One region of the Iodidimonas sp. SYSU 1G8 genome, then DNA from elsewhere that is predicted to be linked to it. Evidence: riboswitches for the same ligand, from Rfam matches in the RefSeq annotation. Region 1 holds a riboswitch; each other region holds the start of a gene.

Region 1 (7,251 bases):
GATACGCGCCTTTTGCTCGACCACATCAACGGAGATATCTCATGAGCCATGTCGACGACGCGGCGGCGAACGACCGCCACAACCAGAAGATGCGCAAGCTCAAGGCCTCCCACGACAAGATCGTCGCAGGCAAGACCATCGAGAAGGGCTTGCTGATCGTTCACACCGGCGCGGGCAAGGGCAAGACGACGGCCGCGCTGGGCATGGTCTGCCGGGCTATCGGCCACGGCTTCAAGGTCGGTGTCGTTCAGTTCGTCAAAGGGGCGTGGGACACGGGAGAGATGGCGGTGCTGAACGCCTTTCCCGATCAGGTCACGGTCAAGGTGCTGGGCGAGGGCTTCACCTGGGACACGCAGGACCGCGCCAAGGACATCGCTTCGGCCCGCCGCGCATGGGACGAGGCCAAGGCCATGATCATGGACCCGGCCAACAAGCTGGTGCTGTGCGACGAACTCAACATCGTGCTCCGCTACGAGTACCTGCCGCTCGAGGAAGTCATCGATTTCCTGCGCCGCAAGCCGGCGGATACCCACGTCATCGTGACCGGACGCAATGCCAAGGCCGAACTGATGGAAATCGCCGACCTGGTCACCGAGATGACGCTGGTGAAGCATCCGTTCCGTGCCGGCGTCAAGGCGCAGCCCGGAATCGAATTCTAGGAGTGCAGCTGACGGTGCAGCACGCGTACGGCGTCGGGAAACGACGGGCCGCCACACATGGTGAGCGCCTGCGGCACATAGAGTCGCCGCGAGGGGCCATATCGTTCCATCAGCGCCGGGTGGAGCAGCAGGTCCGTTCCCATATCCGTGCCCGGGGCGGGCTGTTCGGTGTAGAGGAGGTAGTCGGGCCGCGCGGTCAGGATTTCCTCCAGCGTGATCCGGGAGACGGCGCTTCGGCCCAGGCGTCGGGCCAGATTGTCCGCGCCGGCCCGGGTCATGACCTCGTCGAGCAGCGTGCCGGTACCGGTAACGAATCCCCGGCGCTGGTAGTGCGCGACGACGGGAGCCCGGCGGTCCGGCGCCGGTATGGCCGCCAGTTCGGCGCGCATGCGCGCGATCAGCGCCTCGCCCCGTTCGGGATGACCGATGGCGGCGGCGATTTCCCGCGTCTGGTCGATGATATCCTCGAAGTTCCGCGCGGGCCTCAGCTCGATGGTCGTGTAGCCATAGGGCTTGAGAATGGACTGGGTCTCCTGGCGCCGGAACCTGTTCACGATGACCAGATCGGGCTTCAGGGTCATGACCGCTTCCGCCGCGCCCGTCGCGACCGGGTACGATCTGGCGGCCTCGGACTGGTACGACATGGCCGGATCGCGCGCCCATTCGGAGAGCGCGGCGATCTGATCCCTGTCGGCCAGCGCGATCAGATACTGGTCGGCGCACATGTTGAGCGACACGATACGCTGCGGGGCGCCGAAGGCGGGCGCCGCGACCGCGAGGAGCGCCGTGGAACAGATGACGGCAAGGAGGGTTTTCATGACGCCTCCTGATACCCCTGTTTCGCCGCGGCGCTCAAGCGGCATCGGCATTCTGGTTCTGGTCGCGCTGTGCATTTTTGCAGCGGGGCTGTCCCTCGTCACGGGACCCGCGCCGATTGGCTGGGGCGACGTGTCGCGGGCGGTGCTGGGCCAGGGCGATCCCGTGATCCGGTCGGTGGTCATGGAAATCCGCTTGCCTCGATTGATCCTGTCGCTGTCGGTGGGCGCGACGCTGGCGCTGACGGGCGCCGCCCTGCAAGGCTATCTGCGCAATCCCCTGGCTGATCCATCGGTGCTTGGCGCCTCGGGCGCGGCCGCGCTCGGCGCGGTGGTGGCGCTATATTTCGGCCTCGCGGCCGTCACACCCGCCGCGCTGCCGTTGATGGCCATCGGCAGCGCCGTCATCGGCCTGTCTTTCGTGATGGCCCTGTCGCGGCGGGCGGACAGCCCGCTGACCCTGATTTTGGCTGGTATCGCGGTGGGCACGCTGTCGGGCGCGGCGATTTCCCTGGCGCTGAACCTGTCCGCTAACCCGTTCTCGGGCATGGAGATCACGTTCTGGCTGCTCGGCTCCCTGGAGGACCGGAGCATGACCCATGTGGCGCTGGCGCTGCCGTCCATGGTCGCGGGCTGCGCCCTGCTGATGTGGGACGGGCGCGGTCTGGATGCGCTGGCGCTTGGCGAGGACGCGGCCGAGGCCCTGGGTTTCAATCTGAGCCATGTCCAGTGGCGGGTCGTGGCGGGCGTCGCCCTGGCGGTCGGCGGCGCGGTCGCGGTTTCAGGCACTATCGGATTCGTCGGCCTCGTCGTGCCGCATATCATCCGCCTGCTCGGCAACGTGCCGCCCTCGCGCATATTGCTGCCCTCGGCGCTCGCCGGCGCGGCCCTGCTCACCGTGGCGGATGTGGCCGTCCGTCTCGTGCCGGCGACCACGGAACTGCGGCTTGGCGTCGTGACCGCCATGCTCGGCGTGCCCTTCTTCCTGCACCTGCTGACGCGCCGCCGCGCGCCGGCGTGAGGCGGTATCGACGCCGCGACGCTGTGCAAAAATCCACATTGCCCGTGTTTGCAAATGTACGTAACGTTGATGCCGGTGGTCCTCCGAGAGGAGGTTCAAAAGGGAACTCAGAACACGACGCCGCATCGCGTGCGGTCAAGTGAAGCTGGGGCTGTACCCGCAACTGTGATCGGGGAGCTTCCGTCACACGCAGCCACTGGGGCTTTTGCCCTGGGAAGGCGTGACGAAGTGAAGATCCGAGAGCCAGGAGACCTGCCACCTTCGTCGCTCGTCTTTCGGTCGGGAAGAACTGGAAGAGCGGTCCTCCGTAGAGGCGACACCTTGTGTAACTGCGGGTGGGCCGTGCGGACGTCTGGCTTGAAAGGCCGTTTCGTACTCCTTCCATGAACCATCGTTGGCTCAGTCCGTCCCGCGACTGATAACGGGGCGTCGCCCCCGATGGAGGAACTATGACTGCGCGTTCAATGCGAGCGCGGGCAGCGGGGTATTCGTGCGCCCTGATCGCTCTCGCCATGCCGGGTACGGGATTTGCTCAGACCCTCGATACGACAGCGTTGGAAGAAGTGGTGGTGAGCGCGAGCCGCACCGGCCTCAAGCCGCGCGAGATCGGCAGCTCGTTCAGCGTCATCGATGCCGAAGACCTGCAGGCCAACCAGGTAACGGTGCTGCGCGATCTGCTGCAGGATCTGCCGGGTATCCAGATCAGCAACAATCGCCCCGGCGGTTTTTCGAACCTCAGCATCCGGGGCTCGGACAATGATCAGGTTCTCGTGCTGATCGACGGCATCGAGCTGGGCGATCCCAGCAGCACCAGCACCCAGTTCCAGATGGACCATCTGACCGCGCTCGACGTGTCTCGTATCGAGGTGCTGCGCGGCAATCAGAGTTCGCTCTATGGCAGCGATGCGATCGGCGGTGTCATCAACATCGTCACCAGGCGTGCGACCGAGGACGGCCTTACCCTGAACGGCGAAATGGAGGGCGGCTCCTTCGGCACCTTCAACGGCGGCGCGTCGCTGTACGGCAAGACCGGGCCGCTCGATGTGCGTCTTTCGGTGACCGGCCATCGCAATGACGGTCCGTCGCTGGCGGCGCCGACGGCCGGTCCGTCGGTCGAGCCTGATGCCTATAGCCGCTACGGCTTCAGTGGCCGCATCGGATACCAGATCACCGATAATCTGGAAATCGTCGCGACGGGGTTCCTCAGCCGGACGGATTCCGATCTCGATGGCACTGGCACCGATGTGTCGAGCAATGACAACGTGGAGAAGGACGAGGACGCGGCGGCCATCCAGGTCAATCACAAGGCCTTCGACGGAAGATGGCGCAACAGTCTGCTTGCCAGTTACTACCAGGCCGAGCGCCTCTATTTCGGCCGGTCTACCCGGCCTGAAGGCGATCAGTATCTCGGCAAGAAGCGTAACCTCAACTACACCAGCGCCTTCGATGCGACGGAATGGCTCAGCGTCGTCGTGGGCGGTAACCTGGAAGAGGAATCCACCGACCAGATCACGTCCTTCTCCGGTGACTTCATCGAGAAAGTCGATACCAAATCCGTGTTCGGGGAAGTGGCGCTGAAGCCACTCGAAAACCTGACCCTCACCGGCGCCTTCCGATATGACGACAACAGCCAGTTCGGCGGTTTCGACACCTACCGCGGCACCGTCGCCTATGTGTTGCCGGCGGCGCTGGCAGGCGGCGATCTCAAGCTGCGGGCGAGCTATGGCACCGGGGCCAAGGCGCCGGGCCTGTACCAGCTCTATGATCCGACTTACGGCAATCCGAACCTGACCGTGGAAGAGAGCCAGGGATGGGACGCCGGATTCGACCTGAATTGGGCCGACCCTCAGATCAATCTGACGGTGAACTATTTCGAAAGCCACGTCGAGGATGAGATCGAGTTCATTCTGAACGGCTATCGGATGGGCGGCGAGTCCAAGTCGAAAGGCGTCGAGTTCGGCGCCACCGCGCAGATCACGCCCTGGCTGAGCGTCAGCCAGAGTTACACCTACCTCAGCTCGCGCAAGCTGCCGGCGAACACCTGGAAGGGCCGGCCGCGTCATTCGGGAGCGACCTCGGTGACCATCTATCCGCTGGAGGACCTGTCGATCACTGCACGCGCGCGGTTCAAGAGCGAAAACCTGTCGAGCGGCGTCAATCGGCCGGTCGACGGCTTCGTCACCGTGGACCTGCTGGTGAGCTACCGGGTCAACGACCAGCTCGAGCTCTATGGCCGCGTCGTGAACCTGTTCGACAAGGATTACATGCTCAACTGGGGCAACAGCACCTATGGGCTGAGTGGTTTCGTCGGCGTCCGCGCGTCGCTCAACGTCCTGTAACGAGGGAGAACAGATCCATGACCCAGCCCATTCCCATGGTGTCGATCATCGAAAGCGGGGCGACGGAACAGGTTTGGCCGTTGCCGTTGGACGAAGCGTTCCTCGAGCGGCTGCTCAGGGATCTGTTCGAAAACCATTACGCTGCCTTGACGTTCGGGCCGCTGATTCCCGGCGCCGCCTATGAAATGAAGGCGCCGGGCGCGCCGGAGCGCGTCAGCTGCCAGGGCGGATATCTCACCGTTCACTGGGGCGGCAAAGGGCATTTCCATCTGTGCATCGGCACCAATCGGGGGCCTGCCAGCAACCCCAATCCGCCGGAGCTGATTGCCCACCGGCGGCCCAGCCGGGCGGAATTCTTCCGCCGGCTGGACAAGCAGGGTCATCCCGTTTCCTGGGGCTACCGGATGTTCAACGGCAAGGGCGAGCCCCAGATCACCATCTTCTTCGCCAACCCGTTCATCACCGACGCGGATCAGCTCGCGGATGCGCCCGACTGGTCGCGGCTGGCGACCTGGGACGCGATCATGGCCGACTACGCGGGCCACCAGCCGGACGGGCTGGATCGGCTTGGCAAGGGGTTCCGGGGTGCGTGACACCTCGCGGCTCGCGGTGGCCATCGGGGTTGCGGTCGCCACCCTTTGCGGCGGCGCGTCGGCGCTGCCGCGGGTCGCATCGACCACCATATGCGGCGACCAGCTTGTTCTGACGTTGGCGGACCGGGCGCAGATCGCATCGGTCAGTCAGGAAGCGACCGGGCCACTGTCCCTTCACGCCGACGAGGCGGCGGGTCTGCCGCGCAACCGGAAGACAGCGGAGGAACTGCTGGGGGTTGGCGCCGACGTGGTGCTGATGGATGCGCGCGGCGAACCCAAGCTGGAAGAGATGCTCACGCGCCTCGGTATCCGCGTGATCCGGCTGAACCTCAGTTCGGAATTCGCCGACATCGAGGAGACCGTGATGCATGTGGCCGAGGCCTTCGGCCAGCGTGCGCGGGGACTGGCGATGGTGGCGGATATGCGCCGCCGGCGCGCGGCGGTCGCCGCAACCGTGCCGCCAGGACCGCGTCCGCGCTTCGTCTATTACCGCCCCGATGGCGGCAGCGCCGGGCTGAACACCTTCGTCGATACGGCCATGCGGGCAAGCGGCTTCGACAATTTCCAGGCGGATCGCGGCCAGGTCGGCTGGGGAACCCTGCCCCTCGAGGTGCTGGTCAACGATCCGCCTGACGGCTTCGTCGTCAGCTTCTTCGACACGTCGCAAAGTTCGATCCGCCGCACCTTCATGACGCATGCCTATCTGCACCGGCTCATGGACGAGAAGCCTGTAATCGGCGTGCCCGGCAAGCTCTGGCCTTGTGCCGGGCCCATGGTCGTCGATGCCGCCGAGCTGCTCGCATCCGAGCGCGTCCGGGGCATGCCGGAGGAAAGACCGTGAAGGCGCCGCTGTCGCTCCATTACGTCGTGCTGCTCAATGTTTCTCTGACACTGGTGGCGCTGGGCATGGCCATCATGTCGCTGCGTTTCGGCTATGTGCCATTGCCTGCATCGGATGTTCTCGCGGGACTGCTGGGCAGCGCGGACGAAAAAATCGTCACCATCATTCGCGACCTGCGCCTTCCCAGGACCATACTGGCCTTGCTGATCGGCGCGGCCACCGGATTGGCGGGCGCCGTGCTGCAAAGCCTGCTGCGCAATCCGCTGGCCGAGCCGAGCGTGGTCGGCATTACCGGCGGCGCGAGTCTCGGGGCCGTGATCGCCCTCTACTTTGGTTTGTCGGCGGTCTTCCCGTTCGCCTTGCCGCTGTCCGCGCTGACGGGCGCCGCCATCGCGACCATCGTGCTCTATCTGGTCGCGGCGCGGGATTCGAGCACGCTGACCCTCATTCTCGTCGGCATGGCGATTGGCGGCATTTCCCTGTCGTTGATTTCGCTCGCCATGAACCTCTCGCCCAATCCCTGGGCGGTGAGCGAGATCATCTTCTGGCTGCTGGGCTCCGTCCGTGACCGCAGCTTTGCCGATGTGACGCTGGCGGCGCCCTTTATCGTCACCGGCATCGCGGTGCTGTTGACCCTGGGAAAGCCGCTCGATGCGCTCAGCCTGGGCGAGGAAGCGGCGCAGAGTCTTGGCATGGACCTCACGCGAGTGCGGGTGCTGGCGATCGTCGGCACCAGTCTGGCGGTTGGTGCCTCGGTCGCGGTCGCCGGAACGATCGGGTTCGTGGGACTGGTGGTACCGCATCTGCTGCGTCCATTGGTCGGGCAGATGCCCAGCCGCCTGCTGTTGCCGAGCGCGCTGGGCGGGGCGGCGCTGCTGGCCGCCGCGGATGTGGTGGTGCGCCTTATTACCGTGGGACCGGAGCTGCATCTGGGCATCGTCACCTCGCTGATCGGTGCGCCGTTCTTCCTTTACCTGATCCTC
Region 2 (7,251 bases), on a different contig from region 1:
CGGGCGGACAGGTCGCCGACGGCCGCGAGCGCGATCGCCCGTTCCACCGCCGCGCGATCATCTCGCGAGGCGCCCTGGAATGGCGCGCGGTGCGGTAGACGGCCGAGCGCCACCAGATCGGAGACCGTGAAAGGCCAATGCACCGGCTGGTTCTGCGCCAGATAGGCGACCTGCCGCGCGAAGGCCCGACGGCCAAAACGGCTGGAGGCTCGGCCGTCGATCTCGACGGCGCCGGTGAACGGAACCAGATCGGCCAGGGCGCGGATGAGGCTGGTCTTGCCCGCGCCATTGGGACCAATCAGGCCGATGAGCGTTCCGGCATCGGCCGTGAAGCCGACACCGCGCACCGCGGGCAAGGCACCGAACGAGACATGGAGATCGTGGGCGGCGAGCAACGTCATGGATCGATCCGCCGCATCTTGAGGATGAGGTGGAGAAAGAACGGCGCGCCGATCAGGGCCGTCACCACGCCCAGCTTCAGCTCGGGCCCCCGCAGCGGCAGCCGCACGAGAATGTCCGCGGCCAGCAGCACCGCCGCGCCCGCCAAGGCGCTCGGCAGCAGCAGCCGGCTCGGGTGGTGCCCGACCCACGGCCGCAGCAGATGCGGGACCACCAACCCGACGAAACCGATCATGCCGGTGACGGAAACCACCGCGCCCACGGCAAGTCCTGTCCCGAGGATCACCCGTATGGTGGTATTGCGCGGGCTGAACCCAAGGCTGCGCGCCGTGTCCTGTCCCAGGCTCAGCGCATCGAGCGCGCCGCCCGCCGTCGTCACCAGTGCCATGCCCGCCAGCGCGAAGGGCGCGGCGAACATCACATGTTCCATGCCCCGATCGGCGATGGAGCCCAGCATCCAGAAGACGATCTCCAGCGCCGCCCAAGGACTGGGGGCGAGATTGAGGGCCAGCGAGGTCAGCGCGCCGGCAAAGGCGTTGATGGCAACGCCCGCCAGGATGAGGGTCATGGCCTCGGGCGCCCGGCCGGCCAGCAGGTACAGCAGCAGCAGGGCGCCCAGCGCGCCGATGAACCCGCCGAGCGGCACGGCGAGCACGCCGCCGAACAGGCCGAAATAGAACACGATCACCGCCCCGAGCGCCGCGCCGCTCGAGGCGCCGACCAGCCCGGGTTCGGCCAACGGGTTGCGCAGCAACCCCTGCAACGCGGCCCCGCAAAGCCCCAGCGACGCGCCGGCGAGCACGCCGAGCAAGGCGCGCGGCAGCCTCACCTCGTAGAGGATGATATCGGCGACCGCGGGATCGAGGCCGCTTCCCGCGGGAAGCCACGCGCCGCCGCGCCCGATCATGATGGAGAGCACGAACAGCGCGACGACGAGGCCGCCCAGCAGCCCGTACAGTACCGGACCCCGAATGACGCGCGCCCCCGTCATGGCCGCGCCACCGTGTCGATGCCGCGCACCTGTTCGACAAGAACGGCGGCCGCGCGGGCCACGAAGGGCGTGCCGCAGTTCCAGAGATTGGTCGCCACGCTGACGACGGGACGGTCACGCCGCAAGGCCCGCAGCGCCGGATGCTCCAGCATCAGATTGGCCTGGGAGGGCGCTTCGGGACGATATTCGCCCAGGATCAGCAGATCCGGATCGGCCCGCAGCACATCCTCGACCGACATGCTGACCCAGCCGGCCATGCCCGGCCTGGCCGCGATATTCGTCAAGCCGAGATGGGTCAGGACGTCGTTGAACAGGCTGGGCACGCCGGCGGAGAAGCCGTTCGCGCCATAGACCAGGGCGCGCCTGTTTTCGCCGGCCAAGGCGCCCTTCGTGCGAACCAGCGCGGCGTCGAAGTCGGCGACCATCGCCTCGCCCTTCGCGGGCCGTCCCAGCGCGGCCGCCACCTGCCGGATGTTACGTCGTGTCCCCTCGAACGTATCGGCGACGGGCACGGTGACGATGGGAATGCCCTGGCGCCGCAGCAGGGCGGTGGCGAGGGGCGATGTGGTACCATCGGCGAAGACGAGGTCCGGCCGCATGCGCAGCACCTCCTCGGCCAGGCCATGATTGGCTGTGTAGCGGGCGGCCCGTCCGGCCATGGCGGAGTCATCCGCTTCCTGCGTGACCCAGTGGACCGACTGGATGGTGTCTTCATCGGCCAGCATCATCACGAGCTGGTCGGTGCACAGACCCATGGAGACGATGCGCCGGGGCGCCGCCTCGGCGGGCAGGCAGAAACAGGCGGCGAGCAGGCAGAACAAAACGCCATGCCAACCCGCCGCCTTCATTCCTTTACTCTCCCAGTTTCACCCGCAGGCCGGCGAACGCGCCAATGCCCGGGGAGCGGTAGGAGAACACTTCCTCGTAATCCTGGTCGATCATATTCTCGACCCGGCCGTAGATTTCGACGGCTTCGGTCAGGCGATAGCTCGCCGCCAGGGTCACCAACAGGTAATCGTCGAGCGTCACCATGAATTCAGGCGTCGTATCGACGAATTCATTGTCGAGTTGCTTGCCATTATACGACAGGTCGAGATTGACGTTGCCGCGACCGGACGCGAACGCGTAGTTCACGTTGATATTGCCCAGATGCTTGGGACGGCGCACTTCACGACCGCCGGCCGGCTGCCTGGAGCTGGTGTAGGTATAGCTGCCGCCGATGGACAGCTCGTCCGTCAGATTGGCCGAAAGCATCAGCTCGAGACCCTTGCGGCGGCTTTTGCCGACCAGATTCTCCACCGAGGTCAGGAAGGTATTGGAGTCGAATACCGTGACGATCTCGTCGTGCAGATTGGCGTCGAAATAGGTCACGTCGACGGTGATCCGGTCACCCCAGAACTTCTGCTCGACACCGACGTCGAAGCTGCTCGAGCGTTCCGGGCTCAGGCCGGGGTTGCCGACGAAGAAATCCGGGAAGTAACCGAACAGTTCGAAGAAGCCGGGATTGGTGATCGCCGTGCCGTGGCTGCCGTGCAGGCGTGTACCGCTGCCAGGAATCCGCCAGGACGCCGCGAGGCGGTAGGTGGTGGCGTCGGCGAACAGTTCGTTGTCGTCATGACGCACGCCGGCGGACAGGAACACCTGTTCGGCAAAGCCGACGCGGTACTCGCCGATGAAGCTGTTCTGGCTGTCGGAACGCTTCTGGTTCTCCAGCGCGTCCGGGACGGCGCCGTAGTTCTGGAAATCCTGCTCCTCGCGCTCGAACGCGACAGTGACATGGTGGTCCGCGTCGAGAAAGGACGGGGTCTGGAAGTTGACCGTGTTCTGGTACTCGAACTTCAGCCGCGAGCCGCTGTTGCCCGTGAGATCGCTGCTGTCGTTGATGTATTCACGTTCGGTGTCGGCATAGAGAACCGCCGCCTTGTGAATCCACGTGCCCTCGAACAGCGAGAGTTCGCCGCCCAGCCGGCCATAGAACTGGCGATTGTCCTGCTCGTCGCTGGAATCAATGATCAGGCCGTTGGTCGGCGTCGACGGAAAATCGAAATCCTGCCGGTCGGTCTCGCTGTGGCTGTCGACCAGCCGCGCGGTGCCATCCAGCCGGAAGCTGTCACTGAGCAGAGCTGTCGCCTTGCCGCTGACCGTGAAGACGCGCGATCCATCCTTTTCCGTGCCCATGCGGGACAAGTTGATGCCGTCAGTACCGAAATAGCCGGCAGAGACCGCGCCATAGAAGCGTTCGACGCCGCCGGACATCAGCGCCGTCACCTGGCGCTGCCCGAACGAGCCGCCTTCGACCGAGCCTTCCGCCTGGAAGCCCGGCTTGCCGCCCTTGGTGATGATGTTGATGACGCCGCCCAAGGCATCTGAACCATAGAGCGCGCTCTGGGCACCGCGCAGCACCTCGATTCGCTCGACGCCCACGGCCAGCAGCGAGGCATAGTCGAATTCGCCGTTGAAGTTCAGCTCGTTGGCCTCGACGCCGTCGATCAGTACCAGCGTATGGTTGCCTTCCGCGCCGCGCATGCGGATCTGGGTGAGCTGTCCCGGGCCGCCCGAGCGGCTGACCGATACGCTGGGCACGCTGCGCAGCAGATCCGAGACGACCGGATTCTGGCGCTGCACGATATCCTGCTCGGTGAGCACCGACAGGGAATAGCCCAGCTCCGAGGCGGGCGCGGGCGTCATGGCCCCGGTCACCACGATGGTATCGCCGGGCAGCACGCCATCGGCGGCGACGGCGTGACCAGTCGCGACCGCGAAAAGCGCGACCGCGCTGACGAATGTCCGGTTGCGCCGGCTTGTTCTATTGATTGGCATCGGTTTCCTCCACAGCCACAAGGTCAGGAGGTCGAACGGGCACGGCGAGCCGGACGCGTTTCGCGTCGTTTGTCTTGAAAGGAAGGACAGGCAACGTCCCATTGTACGGCTTCCACCAGCGTGCGACCCAGTTACGGTGTCGTCACAGCGGAAACCCGCACCACCCACTACCCCGGTAGCTGGAAGGACGACGCGATGGCAGGTCTCCTGGCTCGCGGGTCGCCGCCTCGATGCACCTTCCCAAGGCACAAGGCCTCAGTGGTCAATCGCATCGAAACTCGCCGCTTACAGTTGCGGGGACAGCCACGGCCTGGGCCTGCTTCAGCCTTTCCGTGTTCCCTTTGAAGCCCTCACGGGCACCATCGCGGCGGAACCTACGCCGCTTACAGGCGGATTACAATTGCCGAGAAAGGCGTATCTCCCGTGCGGTTCCGGATCAGCCGCGCGGGCGCCGACGGCGCGGAGCGACCGCCAGCAGGGCGAGCACGGCCAGAACAGTGATCGCACTCAGCATGGCCCACGCCTCGTTGATCGCCATCACCAGCCCGGCCTTCTCGACCAGCGGACGGGCGAAGTCGATGGCGCCGCTGTCCAGGCCGCTCAACGGAACGCCCTTGAAGAATTTGAGCGGCAAACCGACGAACTGCGCCGCGTCGCGGCTGCCAGCCATCAGATCCGCCGCCAGCTGGGTGACATGATGCGCCGCGCGGCCGTAGATCACCGTGTCGATGAGGGCAATACCGATCGCCCCGCCCAGATTGCGCATCAGGTTGAACAGGCCGCTGGCGTCCGCCACGCGCTCGGGCGGTAGGTGACCCAGCGCGAGACGCGTGGGCGGCAGGAGGCAGAGCATGATCGCGCTGCCACGCACGATCTGCGGCCAAAGCATCTCGTCGAAGCCCGCCTGCGGAGTCTGGAAGACGCTCATGCCCATGCCGATGCCAAACAGGGTAAAGCCGCAGGCCGTCAGCAGCCTCGCGTCGACCCGCCGTTCGAGCCAGACCACGAGAGGCGCGGTCGCCAGCTGGGCCAGGCCAGTTACCAGCATGACCGTGCCGATCTCCAGCGGTCCGTAGCCCCGGACGAATCCCAGGAACACCGGCATGAGGTAAACCGAGCCGTAAAGGCCCACGCCGAGCACGAAACTCAACACGCATCCCACGCTGAAGAGGCGGTCATGGAATGTCCTGAGATCGACGATTGGCCAGTATCGCTTCAGTGTCCGGCGCACGAAGGTGATGGAGGCCACGACACTCAGGATCAGCAATCCGACGACCACGGTCGAGACCCACCCTCGTTGCGGCGCCTCCTTGAGCCCGATCTCCAGCGCGGCCAGCGCCGACGCCATCAGCAGCAGCGCCGGCCAGTCGATCACGGCCGCATGCTTCCAGTCGGGTCGCTGACGCGGCAGAGCGAAAAATGCCAGCATGGCGGCGAGCATCCCCGGCGCCACATTGACCAGGAACAGCCAGTGCCATGAGAACGTCTCGGTGATCCAGCCGCCCACCAGCGGACCTATGGTGGGCGCCAGCACGGCGAGGACGCCGCCAATGGTGGTGGCGATGCCCTGCAGCCTCGCGGGAAACAGCAGGAAGACGGCGGCGAACACCAGCGGAATGAGAACGCCGCCGGCAAAGCCCTGAACGACACGCCAGGCGATCAGCCCGGCGAACCCGTCACTGAGCGCGCAGCCCAGCGAGGCGGCGCTGAACAGACAGACCGCGGCCACGAACAGCACCCGCATGGTGAGCATGCGTGTCAGAAGTCCCGTTAGGGGAATCGCGATGATCTCGGCGATCAGATAGGAGGTCTGGATCCAGCTCATGCGCTCGGGCGCAATACCCAGCGCACTCTGGATCGCCGGCATGGACGTGACGACGATCTGGATGTCGAGGATCGCCATGAACATGCCGAGGCACATGGCGGCAAAGCCCACCCATGTCGCGACCGACACCGGTCTTTCCATGGCCGGCGGCACGCTCACCGCGCGAGCGCCTTGTTCTCGGCCGAAATACGCACGGCGAGGATGGCGGCATTCAGCAGGCTGAACACAACACCATACCAGAGCAGCCCGAAGACCAGCGGCAGCACCAGCATCTCGCCGGCGACGACGCAGTAGTTGGGATGGCTCAGAAAGCGATAGGGTCCTTTCCTCACCAGCGGCGCGCCGGGCAGGATGATGATCCGCGTGGTCCAGCGCGGGCCTAGCGTGACCAATACCCAGACCCGCAGCGCCTGCAGCGCGGCGAACACGGCGAGCCAGCCCACATTCACGTCCTGTCCGACGGCCAGATACCAGAGCCCGGCCAACCAGGCGCCGTGCAGCAGCACGATGAGCGGATAGTGGCCGGGCGAGGCTTCGATGGCACCCTGCGCCATGAGCCGGGCCGTGTTCCGCCTGGCGAGGACAAGTTCCGCCAGCCGCTGCATCGTCACGAAAACCAGAATGCCCAGGACGAGGGTCACGCAGCACGCTCCAGCGACACGCAGCCGCACGAGAAGCCGGGTCCCAGCGCCGTCATGACGGCGCGGCCGGGCATCCCCGCCTTCAGCACGCGGTCCATGACGAACAGCACGGTCGGGGCCGACATGTTGCCGTGGGCCGCGAGGACGGCGCGTTCATGGTCGAGCGTGCCCTGTCCCAGATCCAGTGTCGCCTCGAGGGCCTGCACCACCTTGGCGCCGCCCGGATGACAGACGAACCGGCCGACGGCACTCCGTTCGACCCCGATCCGCCGGAGGATTTCGTCGATGGCCGGTCCGACATTGTCACGCGCGAAGGGTGGAATCTCGCGGTCGAAGATCACCCCGAGACCGACTTCGTCCACGCTCCAGCCCATGATGCCCAGAGTATCCGCCCACAGGTGCTCGCCCGCGCCCTCGATGCTGGCCAGTCCCACGGCCCCGGATCGAAGCACGGCGGCCGCGGCGCCATCACCGAACAGCGCGGTGGCGACGATATTGGCCTTGGTCAGCGTATCGAGGCGGAAGGCCGCGGAACAAACCTCGACCGCGACCAGCAATACCGTGGAACCGGCCGC
Region 3 (7,251 bases), 140 kb from region 1:
CGGTTCCGTACCATTGTCGTCGGTGGCCGATGTCTCATTCGGCGCCGGCCCGTCGCAGATCGACCGGCTCGACCGGCGCCGTAACGCGGTGATCGAGGCCGAACTTGCCGGTCTGCCGCTGGGTGAGGCCAACGATCTGGTCTATTCGCTGCCGGCCATGAAGAACCTGCCGCCGGGGGTGTTCGAGGTGCCGACCGGCGACGTGGAGAATCTGGGTGAACTGCTCAACGGCTTCATCTTTGCCTTCGTGACCGGCATTCTGCTGATGTATTTCGTGCTGGCTCTGCTGTTCCGGAACTTCGGCTATCCGATCACCATCCTGACCGCGCTGCCTTTGTCATTCGGCGGCGCATTCGGTCTGCTCCTGCTTCTCGACAAGCCGTTCTCGGTCCCGGTGCTGATCGGCATCCTCATGCTGATGGGAATCGCGGCGAAGAATTCGATCCTGCTCGTCGAATACGCCATCGTCTCCCGCGCCGAGCGGGGCGCGACGCGGCGCGAGGCTTTGCTGGACGCCGCCCACAAGCGCGCCCGGCCGATCATCATGACCACGCTCGCCATGGGCGCCGGCATGTTGCCGATCGCCGCGGGCATCGGCGCGGATACCGAGTTCCGCTCGCCCATGGCCATTGCCGTGATCGGTGGCCTGATCACCTCCACGGTGCTCAGCCTCGTCTATGTGCCGGTCGTCTTCACCATCGTCGATGACATTCAGGCATGGCTCGGCAGGCGTGCCGGCAAGATCGCGTTCGGATCGCCTGATCCGAAGAACGAGTCTGAGACACCGGGTCCGGCGGCGCGTCCCGGGGAATAGCCGGGCCTCGGCCATTGCCAGCGCCGTTGAATTTCGCTAAGCCGTCGCCGGAGTTGCAAGGGAAGCCACATCATGTCCGCCAACGGAACACCGTCATTCTTCGACCTGGAAACCGCTGTCGAGAAGGTCGCGGATACGCGCTTCCTGGCCAATTTTCACGAGACGTGGGGCATCGCGGGCGGCACGCCCAATGGCGGTTACCTGATGGCCATCGCCGTCCGGGCCCTGGCTGGCACGCTAGAGCATCCGCATCCGCTGACCGTTACCGGACATTACATGAAGCGCTCCTCGGCGGGGCCTGTCGAGATCCTGACCGAGCGTCTGGGACGCAGCCTCACCACGTCGACCGGCCTGGCCCGGCTGATCCAGGAAGGTGTGCAGCGAACCCATTTCACCGCCACCTTCACCGATTTCGATCTGGCGACCGGCAAGTCGGTCGTGCATGCGACCCCGCCGGACCTGCCGCCGCCGGAAGAGTGCGTCGAGCACCCCTATGTGGAAGGCAAGTCGCCCAAGTTCCAGGAACTGATCGACATGCGCTTTCACCCCACCCACATGGGCTGGGCGAGGGCGACGCCGCACGGGGTCGGGGAGATGGCGGGCTATATCCGTTTCAAGGATGGGCTCGAGCCCGATCTGTATTCGGTTCTGATGTTCGCCGATGCCGTGCCGCCGGCGATCTTCAACGTGGTCGGCGCGACCGGCTGGGTGCCGACAATCGAGCTGACCACCCATCTGCGCCGGCGCCCCGCGCCGGGGTGGCTGCGGTTCCGTTTCACCACGCGCCTTTTGACGCGCGGATTCTTCGAGGAAGACGGCGAGATTTGGGATTCGCAGGACAGGCTGGTCGCTGATTCCCGGCAGATCCAGAAGCTGATGTCGCCCAAGGCGAGAGCCTGAGGCCGGCCGGAAACAAGGTTCCTGATCCCTAGACCAGCAGCTTCTGCTCTTCCTTCGGCTGGCGCTTGGCATCGAAGGCGGCCCAGACGCCATTGGCGCCATCCCAGCTTCCCTTTGTCGCGCCCTTCGAATATTCCGTGGCGCGCTGCTCGAAGAAGTTGGCGTGCTCGACACCGTTCAGGATTTCCACCAGCCACGGCAGCGGATGCGCCTTGATCTGGCTGTAGGTGTTGTCGTGCTCGCTGAAGTAGCCGAACACGGGCGACAGCTTCAGCTGGGTCAGCCGCCAGTCGGCGACATAACGAACATAGGCGCGGATGTCCTCGGCGGTCATGCCCTGGATCCCGCCCAGGCCAAAGGCCAGATCGACGAATTGTTCCTCCAGATGGACCATGGTCTTGGCCACGTCGATGATGTCGTCGCGCACGGCCTTGGTCACGGCGCCGGTTTCGCGATTCCACTGATGGTAAAGCCGAATGATGCCCTCGCAGTGCAGGCTCTCGTCCCGCACCGACCATGACACGATCTGGCCCATGCCGTTCATCTTGTTGTGGCGCGGGAAGTTCAGCAGCATGGCGAAGCTGGCGAACAGCGACATGCCCTCGGTGAACGCGCCGAACATGGCCAGCGTACGGGCCACGTCCGACACCGTGCCGACACCGAAGGTGTGCATGTAGTCGGCCTTGTCGCGCATTTCACGATAGTCGCGGAACGCTTCGAATTCGGCCTTCGGCATGCCCAGCGTCTTCAGCAGCAGGGCGTAGGCGTCGATATGCACCGTTTCCATGTTGGTGAAGGCGGCCATCATCATCTGCACCTCGATCGGCTGGAAGATCGGGATGTAGCGCTTCAGATAGTTGTCGCCCACTTCCACGTCCGACTGGGTAAAGAAGCGGAAAATCTGGGTCAGCAGGGCGCGCTCGGCCGGCGTCACACGGTCCGAGGTCCAGTCCTTGATGTCCGCGCCAAGCGGCACCTCTTCGCCCATCCAGTGCGTCTGCTGCTGGCGTTTCCAGAAATCGTAGGCCCATGGATAGCGATCGACGTCATAGGTGCCGGTGGCCGTCAGCAGGCCGACCTTGCCGGTACCGATCAGGCTGCGCGGGTCGACATGGGACAGGTCGCTCACTGACATGCGAGGCACTCCTCGTAATCCGTGCGCTCACCCTGGACCACGTGCATCTCGGCCTTTTCGAGCTGGCCCGCGAAAGCGGCGCGGCTGATCGATTTCGAGCGGCAGTAATACAGGCTCTTGATGCCCTTTTCCCAAGCGGTCCAGTGCAGCATGTGCAAGTCCCACTTGTCGATGTCCGCTGGCAGATAGAGGTTCAGGGACTGGCTCTGGCAGATGAAGGGCGTCCGGTCGGCCGCCAGGTCGATCAGCCAGCGCTGGTCGATCTCGAACGCGGTGCGGAATACCGCCTTCTCGTCTTCGTCCAGGCACGCCAGATGCTGCACCGAACCTTCATGCTCGACGATGGACTGCCAGGTTTCCGCGGTATCCTCGCCCTTGCGCGCGAGCAGGTCCTGCAGATACGGATTGCGGACCGGGAAGGCGCCGGACAGCGTCTTGTGGGTATAGATGTTGGCCGGGATCGGCTCGATGCAGGCGCTGGTGCCGCCGCAGATGATGCTGATCGAGGCGGTCGGGGCGATGGCCAGCTTGTGGCTGAAGCGCGCCTTCATGCCGCGCTCCAGCGCATCGGGGCAGGGGCCGCGCTCTTCCGCCAGCGCGACCGAGGCCGCGTCGGCCTCGCGGCGGATCTTGCGGAAGATTTTCATGTTCCACGACTTGGCCATGGCGCTCTCGAAGGGAATGCCGCGCGCCTGCAGGAACGAGTGGAAGCCCATGACGCCCAGGCCGACCGACCGCTCGCGGAACGCCGAATAGCGGGCGCGCTTCATGCTGTCGGGCGCTTCTTCGATGAACTGGGTCATCACGTTGTCGAGGAAGCGCATGACATCCTCGATGAAGCCCGGCTCGTTGTTCCACTGATCCCAGGTCTCGACGTTCAGCGACGACAGGCAGCACACGGCCGTGCGCTCCTCGCCATGGTGGTCGACACCGGTCGGCAGGGTGATCTCGCTGCACAGATTGGACGTGGACACCTTCAGGCCGAGATCGCGCTGATGCTTGGGCAATGCCCGGTTCACCGCGTCGATATTGAGGATGTAGGGCTCACCGGTCTGGATGCGCGTCTCCAGGATGCGCTGCCAGAGCTGGCGGGCGTTGACCTCGCGGATGGTCTGGCCGGTCTTCGGGCTGACCAGAGGGAACATGGCGCCGTCGCGCACCGCTTCCATGAAGGCATCGGTGACGTTGATGCCGTGGTGCAGGTTCAGGCCCTTGCGGTTGAAATCGCCGGACGCCTTGCGGATTTCGAGGAACTCCTCGATTTCCGGATGGTGAATGTCCAGATAGACGGCCGCCGAGCCACGGCGCAGCGAACCCTGGCTGATCGCCAGGGTCAGGCTGTCCATCACATGGATGAAAGGCACGATCCCCGAGGTCTCGCCGCAGCCCTTCACCGGCTCGCCGATGGAGCGCACGTTGCCCCAATAGGTGCCGATGCCGCCGCCATTGGACGCCAGCGCGACATTCTCGTTCCAGATGTCGACGATGCCGTCGAGGGAATCGGGCACCGTGTTGAGGAAGCATGAGATCGGCAGGCCGCGCGTGGTGCCGCCATTGGACAGGATCGGCGTCGCGGGCATGAACCACAGCCGCGAGACCGCGTCATAGATGCGCTGCGCGTGTTCCACATCGTCGGCATAGGCACAGGCGACGCGCGCGAACATATCCTGGTAGGACTCGCCGGGCAGCAGGTACCGATCTTCGAGCGTCGCCTTGCCGAAGGGCGTCAGCAGGGCGTCGCGGCCGCGATCGAGCACGAGGTCGGCCGGGGTCGGCTTCGGCGCCAGCGGCATGGGCAGCGGCGCGCGCTTGGCCGGCTCGGCCGATGACGCGTCCGCCGAGAATTTGAAGGGAAGCTGCGATGGTGGAATGGGAAGACGCGCTGCGGGCTGCTGTTGCGGCACCAGATGTCCGTTACGGTCGAAGTCGTAAGCGAGCGAAGACATACAGCGTTTCTTTCTCTTCTCGTGGCGGGGAATCGAAGGACGCTATCCGGCGCTAAACTCCGGCATGCACCCCCAAGGCCCTCCGCCCAGGGACGTTTCCAACTTCCACGGCAGGTTTCCTGGCTTGCGGGTCACCGCTTCTGCCTGGCCTTCCCGGCGTTGCCGCCAGTGACGCGAACGACAGTTGCTCGCCGCCTACAGTTGCGGGGGCAGCCCCGGATTCGCAGGGTTTTTGCCTGCTTCCCGGCTTCCCTTTTACCCCAAATATGACTGTTCGAGGCACCGTGGACGCAACATCTTGTGCTCGGCAGGGGGTATCGTCAAGCGCATTGATGATCGCGATTTCGTGATAATCAGGTTGACATCGGCAACCCCAAGCGAAGCCGCGGACCTTGGCGCTGGAGCCCGAATTGTCTCCGGTCACGAGGGGTATTATGCTGCCCGCATGGGGGAGTTTTGGCGGCGGCATGAGGTGGGGGCGTTGCATCCGGCATGGCTGCCGGGCATGCTCGCCAACCATACTGGCATCGTCCAAGGAGCCTCACATGAGTGGAACAAAGAGCCCGAACCCTGAAACACTGGTGCTCCACGCAGGCTATCGCGCCGATTCCACGACCGGCGCGGTGGCCGTGCCGATCTATCAAACCACGTCCTACCAGTTCCGCGACGCGGACCATGCGCGCCGTCTGTTCGCGCTGGAGGAGTTGGGAAATGTCTATACCCGGATCATGAACCCGACGACCGGGGTGCTGGAAGACCGGATGGCGGCCTTGGAGGGCGGCGCGGCCGCGCTCGCGGTCGCTTCGGGACAGGCTGCGTCGGCGCTGTCGCTTCAGAACCTGGCATCGGCGGGCGACAATGTGGTGAGCTCGACCGATCTCTATGGCGGGACCTGGAATCTGTTCGCCAATACGTTGCGCGCCCAAGGCATCGAGGTCCGCTTCGTCGATCCCTCCGACCCGGAGAATTTCCGCCGGGCAACCGATGCGCGCACCCGGGCCTATTACGCCGAGACGTTGCCGAATCCCAAGTTGCAGGTCTTCCCCATTTCGGAAGTGGCGGCCATCGGACGCGAGGCAGGGATCCCGCTGATCATGGACAACACGGCCGCGCCGCTGCTGTGCCGGCCGTTTGACCATGGCGCGGCCATCATCGTGTACTCCCTGACCAAATATATCGGCGGTCACGGCACTTCGATCGGCGGCATGATCATCGACAGCGGACGCTTCGACTGGGAGGCGCATTCCGACCGTCAGCCCAATCTCACCCAGCCCGATCCGAGCTATCATGGCGCGGTCTGGACCGACGCGGTCCGGCCGCTGGGACCCATCGCCTACATCATGCGCGCGCGGACAGTGCTGCTGCGTGACCTTGGCCCCGCACTGAGCCCGATGAATGCGTTCATGATCGCGCAGGGGCTGGAGACGCTGCCGCTGCGGATGGAGCGGCACTGCGCCAATGCCAACAAGGTCGCGGCGTGGCTCGCCGCCCGCGGCGACGTCACCCGCGTCATCCATCCGAGCCAGCAGAAGGGCGAGGCGCGCCGCCGGGCGGACGCCTACCTGAAACAGGGCTATGGTGGGCTGATCGGCTTCGAACTGGCGGGAGGCGTCGATGCGGGCCGCCGTTTCATCGATGCACTGAAGATGTTCTACCACGTCGCCAACATCGGCGATGCGCGCAGCCTGGCCATTCATCCGGCCAGCACGACCCACAGCCAGCTATCCCCGGAGGAACAGCTGGCCACGGGTGTGACCGATGGCTATGTGCGCCTGTCCATCGGCCTGGAACATATCGACGATATTCTCGCCGACCTGGAGCAGGCCCTGGCCGCGTCGGGCGGCTAGAGGCCCGACTGCGAGGAGACGAGGGTCCGGAGCTCCTCGGCCTGCGGGTTCGAGACACGGCGCTCGATTAGGATGTCGCGCGAGGTGACGCTGCCGCCGTAATACTTGGCCGCCATCTTGTTGCGGGACTTGATCTTGGTGCCTTCCAGGCTGACCCCGGCGAACAGGCCGCCCTGGGTTTCGGCGTGATAGTAGATGTCGCGGCGGCCGGTCGTTGTGCCGGTCGCCTTGTCGACGCCGGATTCGACGGCGACCGCGCTCAGATCGGCGCCGATCTGTACGTCGCCGCTCATGACCCGACGCACGGCGTTGTCGGTCATCAGGATCAGGAGAAAACGGTTTTCCTGGCCGCCGAGCTGGAGGCCGATGCTGATCGAGCTGAGATGGTAGAAGCCCGGATAGCTCCAGACCCCATCTTCTCCGCGCACCAGCAATACGCCGCTGCCGCCTTCGCCGCCGATGCCGATCGCGCCCTTGATCACGGACGGAAAGATCATCACGCCCTTGGCGTCCTTGAGCAGGGCGCGCAAAGTCGCGTGCGAGCCCCGGTCGGTCAGGTCGTCAAAGGCGAAGCGCGCGGCGGATACCAGTTCATGCGCGTCGGCTTCG

The links. A riboswitch is a leader RNA that binds a small molecule or an ion and turns the genes downstream of it on or off. The one in region 1 is predicted to bind cobalamin.
Region 2: linked by a shared signal. The riboswitch ahead of WJU17_RS14835 (TonB-dependent receptor) and the one ahead of WJU17_RS00395 (TonB-dependent receptor) in region 1 are both predicted to bind cobalamin.
Region 3: linked by a shared signal. The riboswitch ahead of WJU17_RS01060 (ribonucleoside-diphosphate reductase subunit alpha) and the one ahead of WJU17_RS00395 (TonB-dependent receptor) in region 1 are both predicted to bind cobalamin.

What each region holds. Positions count from the first base shown of each region.
Region 1 is NZ_JBBYXJ010000001.1:76,396-83,646, forward strand. Features, by position in the region: gene cobN (cobaltochelatase subunit CobN) at 1-45, shown strand, start outside; gene cobO (cob(I)yrinic acid a,c-diamide adenosyltransferase) at 42-659, shown strand; gene WJU17_RS00385 (ABC transporter substrate-binding protein) at 656-1,477, opposite strand; gene WJU17_RS00390 (iron ABC transporter permease) at 1,476-2,495, shown strand; cobalamin riboswitch at 2,555-2,770, shown strand; gene WJU17_RS00395 (TonB-dependent receptor) at 2,945-4,834, shown strand; gene WJU17_RS00400 (hypothetical protein) at 4,852-5,427, shown strand; gene WJU17_RS00405 (ABC transporter substrate-binding protein) at 5,420-6,268, shown strand; gene WJU17_RS00410 (iron ABC transporter permease) at 6,334-7,251, shown strand, end outside.
Region 2 is NZ_JBBYXJ010000002.1:801,715-808,965, reverse strand. Features, by position in the region: gene WJU17_RS14850 (ABC transporter ATP-binding protein) at 1-401, opposite strand, end outside; gene WJU17_RS14845 (iron ABC transporter permease) at 398-1,390, opposite strand; gene WJU17_RS14840 (ABC transporter substrate-binding protein) at 1,387-2,238, opposite strand; gene WJU17_RS14835 (TonB-dependent receptor) at 2,243-4,210, opposite strand; cobalamin riboswitch at 4,390-4,589, opposite strand; gene WJU17_RS14830 (DHA2 family efflux MFS transporter permease subunit) at 4,647-6,131, opposite strand; gene WJU17_RS14825 (isoprenylcysteine carboxylmethyltransferase family protein) at 6,191-6,640, opposite strand; gene WJU17_RS14820 (type III polyketide synthase) at 6,673-7,251, opposite strand, start outside.
Region 3 is NZ_JBBYXJ010000001.1:214,897-222,147, forward strand. Features, by position in the region: gene WJU17_RS01045 (efflux RND transporter permease subunit) at 1-814, shown strand, start outside; gene WJU17_RS01050 (thioesterase family protein) at 887-1,714, shown strand; gene WJU17_RS01055 (ribonucleotide-diphosphate reductase subunit beta) at 1,743-2,849, opposite strand; gene WJU17_RS01060 (ribonucleoside-diphosphate reductase subunit alpha) at 2,840-4,795, opposite strand; cobalamin riboswitch at 4,887-5,097, opposite strand; gene WJU17_RS01065 (PLP-dependent transferase) at 5,341-6,642, shown strand; gene WJU17_RS01070 (lipid-binding SYLF domain-containing protein) at 6,639-7,251, opposite strand, start outside.